Variovorax paradoxus: one gene and its partner. The protein of the gene in region 1 binds, or shares a complex with, the protein of each later gene. Links are inferred from orthologs where the notes say so. Each region holds a gene or a part of one and is shown on either strand. Other genes may lie near its edges. The genes, in order: tsaD and tsaB.

Region 1 (3,242 bases):
GAAGCCTTCACCGATGCCCGCAAGTCCCCGCTCGTCGAACAGGACGAAAAGAGCTGGACGCTCTCCGTCGATGTGCCCGGCCTTTCGCGTGAAGACCTCACCATCGGCATCGAAGGTGCCGTGGTCCGCATCGGCAGCAAGGCCGAAGCCAAGCGCCAGTTCAAGGCTGCCTACGAGCTGCCGCAAGACATCGACGCGGGCGCCAGCGAGGCCAAGCTCGAGAACGGCGTGCTCACGCTGAAGCTGGGCAAGCAAGTGCCAGTGAGCCGCGTTTCGGAGCTGCAGATCAACTGATCTTGCAATGCCCACGAGAGGAAAGTGTCGTTAACTATTGTTTTTGACTTTGAAGACGCTCCTTAATCACAATAGGACAGTGAATAACGTCACATCATGTGACGTATTCACATTTTTCTTCTTTCTTCTTCGTGGGCGTCTCGCGGACGCACCGAATCGCTAACGGTGCGGATTCGGGTGCCCAATAAGGCACGCCATGATCACGCACCTCAAGTCAGCCAATGACAACGAACGGTCCGATACGCTCCTGGTTTTCCTGCCAGGCGCCTATCTCAAACCCGACGAATTCGAGCGCGAAGGCTTCATCAGCGCAGTCCAGGAGCGCCACCTGGCCGCCGATTCACTGCTGGTGGACGCCGACGTTTCCTACTACTACGACCAGACGCTCAGCGAGCGCCTGCATGCGGACGTCATCGAGCCGCAGCGCGCCAAGGGCTACAAGTCGATCTGGCTCGTGGGCATTTCCATCGGCGGCTTCGGCGCGCTGATCCACGAACTGTCCAGGCCGGGCTCGGTCGACGGCATCGTCGCGCTGGCGCCTTACCTGGGGCGGCGCGTTCTGGGCGCCGAAATCCACAAGGCAGGCGGCCTGCGCACCTGGCAGGCTCCCACCGGCCCTCAGCCCGACGAGGAAGTCGATCGCAAGCTGTGGCCCTGGTTCCAGCAATACCTGGAACCCCAAAGATCCAAGGACCTGCCGCAGCTGTACCTGGGCTTCGGCCTCAGCGACCGCTTTGCCAGCAACCACAAGCTGCTGGCGGATGCGCTGCCCGAAGGCCGGGTGTTCACCACCGAAGGCGGCCACGATTGGCCGCAGTGGCGCCAGCTGTGGCGCAACATGCTCGACGTGCTGCCGGTGCCTTCGCTCGGCCGCGCGCAGCGCCCCGCTGCTACGCGGGCACCTGCGCCGGCGCCGCGGATGCCATCAGCGAAGCCATGGGCCATCGCGGCTTGACGTCGAAGGCATAGCGCGCGCTGGCCTGCGCCAGGCCCGACTGCAGCCGCATCGCGGCCGCCATCGCGATCATCGCGCCGTTGTCGGTGCACAGGTGCAGCTCGGGGTAGTGCACGCGCACGCCGCGCCTGGCGCAGGCGGCGTTCAGTTGCTCCCGCAGGCTTCGATTGGCGCCCACGCCGCCCGCAACCACCAGCCGCTTGAGGCCGGTCTGCCCGAGCGCAGCCAGCGACTTTTTCAGCAGCACCTCGACGATGGCGGCTTGTGTGGAAGCGGCCAGGTCGGCCTTGCTCGCCTCCAGCCCGTCGCCGAGCTTCTTGGCCTGGGTCAGCACCGCGGTCTTCAGCCCGGCGAATGAAAAATCCAGGTCGCCGCTGTGCAGGAGCGGCCGCGGCAGCTTGAACGCCTCCGCATTGCCCTCTTCCGCCAGTTTGGCCAGCCACGGGCCACCCGGATACGGCAGGCCCATGAGCTTGGCACTCTTGTCGAAAGCCTCGCCCGCCGCGTCGTCGATGGTTTCGCCCAGCAGTTCGTAGCGCCCCACACCGTCCACCCGCATCAGCTGGGTGTGCCCGCCAGAAACGAGCAGCGCCACGAACGGAAACTCCGGCGGATCCGCGCTCAGGAAGGGCGACAGCAAGTGCCCTTCGAGGTGATGCACCCCGAGCACCGGTTTGCCTAGCGCCGCTCCCAGGGCGCACGCCACACCCGCCCCCACCAGCAAGGCCCCGGCAAGGCCCGGCCCGCGTGTATAGGCGACCACGTCGATTTCGGCCAGCGAACGTCCGGCCTCCGCCATGACCGCTTCGGTCAGCGGCAGCACGCGGCGGATGTGGTCTCGGCTGGCGAGTTCGGGCACCACGCCGCCGTAGGCCTGGTGCATGGCGATCTGGCTGTGCAGCGCATGCGAGCGCAAGAGCGGCAGCGCGTCGCCGTGCGACTCAACCAGCGCCACGCCGGTTTCGTCGCAGGAGGATTCGATTCCCAGAAGAAGCATTCGCAGGAGTGTAGGCGGCGCGGAATGCCCATGCGGCACGGATGTTGCAGCACGCCTTTTGCCTCCCCCTCCCACCATGAAATCCGGACTGAATTTCCTGATCGCCGCCAGAAAGTGCGAAATCGACGAGCTCGACCAGCTCGCGCGCACCAGCGACCTGGTCGGGCTGATCGCGCGGCTCGTCCATGCGCTGCAGCGGGAGCGTGGCATGTCCAACGTGTTTCTCGCCTCGCGCGGCGTTCGCTTTGCCGACCAGCGCGACCCGCAGATCGCCGAATGCCTGGCACTCGAACAAGAGGTGCGCGCCGGATTCGACCAGCTCGAAACCGAAGGCCGCCCGGGCGCCACCGCAGGCAACAGCGCCCGCCTCTTCAGCCGCATTGCCTGGGTGCTTCCCGGCCTGGACGGCTTGCCCGCGCTGCGGCGCCGCGTGGCAGCGCTGGAGCTGACGCCCGCGCAGGCGACCGCCGCTTTCGCCAAGCTCGTTGCCGGTCTGCTGGCCGTGGTGTTCGAGGCCGCCGACGGCGCCACCGACCCAGAGATTTCGCGCCTGCTCGTCGCGATGTTCAACTTCATGCAGGGCAAGGAGTTTGCCGGCCAGGAGCGCGCCTTCGGAGCCGCGTCGCTGGCGGTGGGGCGTACCGACGAAGCGCAGCGCCAGCAATGGCTGCACCTCATCGAGCTGCAGGAGCGCTGTTTCCAGGTCTTCATCGACTTTTCGAGCAGCGGCGTGCTAGCGCTGTGGCACCAGGGCCAGTCCGACGCCTTCATGGCCGAGATCGAGCGCCTGCGCCGCATGAGCGTGACCTCGGCCCAGGCGGCTTCGGGGGCCGCGCCCGACGCCCGGCTGAGCCAGAACTGGTTCGACTGCTGCACCCGCCGCATCGACGCCATGAAGACCGTCGAACACCGGTTGGCCGAAGAACTGCGCGAACTCTGCGCCCGCAAGATCGCGCAGGCACGCGGCGAGCTGCAGGAATACCAGCAAGTGCTCGG
Region 2 (3,290 bases), 270 kb from region 1 along the record:
TGACCACCGGCGACGACGAGGAGGCCGCGATCAAGCGCGCGCTCATGGCGGCGGCGGCCGAGACGGTGGTGCTGGCTTCTTCGGAAAAAATCGGTGCTGCTTCGGCCTGGGTGATCAATCCGGTTTCCGCCGCCACCAGCCTGCTGGTGTCTCCGGAGGCGCCGGCCCCGGCGCTGGCGGCGCTGCGCAAGGCGGGGCTGGCCATCCTGCGCAGCGGCGACGCCTGACGGGCGCGTTCACGCCTGATTCGCCCCTTGCCGGCGGGACTCCGGCGGGCCCTCGATAATCGGGGGATGCCTGCCAAGCCCCGTTTTTCGCCCCGCACCCTCGGCATTGGTGCGGCCGTGGTCACCGTGCTGGTCTGGACCGCTTTCATCGTGATCGCCCGGGCCTCGGCCGGACGCTCGCTCACACCTTTCGACCTGGCCCTGGCCCGCATCTGCGGCGCCAGCATGGTGCTGGTTCCCTGGGGCGCCTGGCTGGTCATGAAGAGCCGCCGCCATCCCGGCAGCGGCGCCGTCTCGTCGCTGTTCGGCCTTTCGCCGCTCTCGCTGCGGGTGACTGCCACCGCCGGCGTTTTCGGCGGCCTGGCCTACGCCATGCTCGCCTACAGCGGCTTCTTCTTTGCGCCCGCGGGCCATGCCTCGGTGCTGATGCCGGGCAGCCTGCCGCTGTGGACCACGCTGCTCGCGGCCCTGGTGCTGCGCGACCGCATCACGCCCGGCCGTGCGTTCGGCCTGGCGCTGATCGTTGCCGGCGACCTCATGGTCGGCGGGCGCAGCCTGCTGCACGCCTTCGAGGGCGGTGAGGTCTGGAAGGGCGACCTGCTTTTCATGGGCGCGGCCTTCTGCTGGGCCTGCTACAGCGTGGTGGCGCGCCGCCATGGGCTCGACGCGGTGCGTGCGACCATTGCCATCACCGTGTTCGCGCTGCTGACCTATGTGCCCGTTTACAGCCTGCTGGTGGCAGGCGGCGCGGTCGCGAGCCACATCGGTTCTGCGCCATGGGGCGAAGTGGCCTTTCAGATGGTGTTCCAGGGCATCGGCTCGGTGGTGATCTCGGGCATTACCTTCACGAAGATGATTCAATATTTCGGGCCGGTGCGCAGCACCATGATCACCGCGCTGGTGCCCGGCCTTTCGGCCTTCGGCGCGGTCATCTGGCTGGACGAGCCGCTGTACTGGAACCTGATCGCCGGCCTGCTGCTGGTGACTGCCGGCATCCTGTTTGGCGTGCAGAAAGCGGCCGGAGCGCGCAACACCGCGATGCGCGCCGTCCCCGCTGTTCCGGCCGCAGCCATGGGGCGCCGCGATGCATAAGCTCCTGGCCTTCGACACCAGCACCGAACACCTGTCGGTCGCGGTGCGCCACGGCGAGCGCCTGTTCACGCACAGCGGCGTGGGCGGCGCGCAGGCGTCGAGCACGCTGATCCCGCTCATCCTGCAACTGCTGGCCGATGCGGGGCTCGAACTGGCCGCGCTCGACGCCATCGTCTTCGGCCGCGGACCGGGCTCGTTCACGGGCTTGCGCACCGCCTGCTCGGTGGCACAGGGCCTGGCCTTCGGCTCCGGCGTGCCGCTGCTGCCGGTCGACACCCTGCTGGCCGTGGCCGAGGAAGCGCGCCACGCCTTCGGCGCCCGCCAGGTGGTTGCGGTGCTCGACGCGCGCATGGACCAGCTGTATGCCGCCCGCTACGACTTCGAAGGCGGCGGCGAACTCGGCGCGCTGCAGGGCAACGACAACGAACCGCTGCTGCTTGCCCCCGAAGCGCTGCAAGTGCCCGCCGGCTGGTCGCTCGCTGGCAATGCCTTTGCCGCCTACGGGGCGCGCCTGGCGCCGGCCGCCGCGCGCCACGAGGTGCTGCCGGCCGCCACCGCCATGCTCCGGCTTGCGCCGGCGCTGCTGGCTGCCGGACGCACGGTAGATGCGGCACATGCCTGGCCGCTGTATGTTCGCGATAAAGTGGCGCAAACCACGGAAGAGCGCGCCGCCATCAAGGCGGCCGCAGTTGCGATTTCGCCAGTGTGACCCACCCATGAGTGCCGTTCTCCAACCCGTAGAGGCCCGCCTCGAACCGCTCACCATCGAGCGGCTCGATGCTGTCTGCGCGGTGGAGCAGACGGCCTACAGCCATCCCTGGACGCGAGCTAATTTCATCGATTCCATGGCCGTCGGCTATCACTGCCAGTGCCTGCTTGCGCCGGTATCGTTGCCGCACCTCGCCACGCCCGTCACCAGCCTCGGCGAAACGCTGATCGGCTATTTCGTGGCCATGAAGGGCGTCGACGAGGTGCATCTGCTCAACATCACCGTGGCGCCGGCGTTCCAGCGCCAGGGTTGGGCGCCGTTGATGCTCGAGGCGCTGACCGGATGGTCGCGCGGCGAAGGCGCCCAGTGGCTGTGGCTCGAGGTGCGCCAAAGCAACCAGCGCGCGCTCGACATCTACGTGCGCCAGGGGTTTCGCAGCGTCGGCGTGCGCAAGGGCTATTACCCGGCGCACGAAGGCAAGCGCGAAGATGCCGTGGTCATGAGCCTGAGATTGAACGAAACAGGCTCCGCCTGGGGAGCCTTGCGATGAGTGCGGTACAGACACTGAAGCTCGATACGCGCCAGCGCGCGATGCTCGACGAAATGGGCGTGAAGGTCTGGTGGCCGATGCCCGAGGCCGTCGAGGCGCCCGCCGCTGCTGTGGAGGCCAAGGCGGTTGCCGCGGAGCCGCCGCCCGTCGATGAGCCCGAGCCTTACGCCGAAGCGCCCGCGGCGCCTGTTGCGCCGCCTGTGAATGCACCGGCCGCGCGGCCCGCCATGGCGCAACCGCCGGTGGCGCGGCCCGCTGCCGCAGCACCGCTTGCCCACGGCACCGCCGTGCTGGTCGAAACGCCCCGCCGCCTCTACGCTGAATCCGGAACCGGGCCGGCGCAAGGGGGGTGGCTGGTCGTCGCCGATATGCCCCCAGAAGCCGACGGCCGCCATGGCGAACCCTTTGCGGGCGACGCCGGCAAGCTGCTCGACAACATGCTGCGCGCCCTCAAGCTGCACGACGGCAAGACGCCGGTGCACCTGATGCGCACGCACCGCGGCGTGGCCGCCGGACAGCCCGGCAGTCCGCGTCCCATGGCCGAGGCGTTCGAGGAACATGCCGCCGCATTGGCGCCCACCCTTGTGCTCGCCATGGGGCCGCTGGCCGCCCAAAGCCTGATGCAAAGCACCGATCCGCTCGGCAAGCTGCGCGGCCGGGCCGTGCCGCTGCACTCGGTCAACGGCGTGCCAGTGGTGGCCACCTACCACCC

The links.
Region 2: the proteins of tsaD (region 1) and tsaB are in contact, whole or in part, in a solved structure (PDB 4WQ4), measured with the Escherichia coli proteins. The link is inferred for Variovorax paradoxus from one-to-one orthologs.

The regions. Positions count from the first base shown.
Region 1 is NZ_CP123990.1:3,711,391-3,714,632, forward strand. Bases 216-3,149 are described here. They hold tsaD (tRNA (adenosine(37)-N6)-threonylcarbamoyltransferase complex transferase subunit TsaD), read right to left. Parts: upstream 2,247-3,149; coding sequence 1,185-2,246; downstream 216-1,184. Other genes in these bases: QHG62_RS17885 (Hsp20/alpha crystallin family protein), read left to right, coding at 216-294; QHG62_RS17890 (alpha/beta hydrolase-fold protein), read left to right, coding at 491-1,249; QHG62_RS17900 (nitrate regulatory protein), read left to right, coding at 2,323-3,149. In the rest of the region: more of QHG62_RS17885, read left to right, coding at 1-215; more of QHG62_RS17900, read left to right, coding at 3,150-3,242.
Region 2 is NZ_CP123990.1:3,978,022-3,981,311, reverse strand. Bases 188-3,169 are described here. They hold tsaB (tRNA (adenosine(37)-N6)-threonylcarbamoyltransferase complex dimerization subunit type 1 TsaB), read left to right. Parts: upstream 188-1,311; coding sequence 1,312-2,028; downstream 2,029-3,169. Other genes in these bases: QHG62_RS19205 (uracil-DNA glycosylase family protein), read left to right, coding at 2,575-3,169; rimI (ribosomal protein S18-alanine N-acetyltransferase), read left to right, coding at 2,036-2,578; QHG62_RS19220 (DMT family transporter), read left to right, coding at 294-1,319; QHG62_RS19225 (DeoR/GlpR family DNA-binding transcription regulator), read left to right, coding at 188-227. Also shown: more of QHG62_RS19225, read left to right, coding at 1-187; more of QHG62_RS19205, read left to right, coding at 3,170-3,290. UniProt on the Escherichia coli protein: Required for the formation of a threonylcarbamoyl group on adenosine at position 37 (t(6)A37) in tRNAs that read codons beginning with adenine.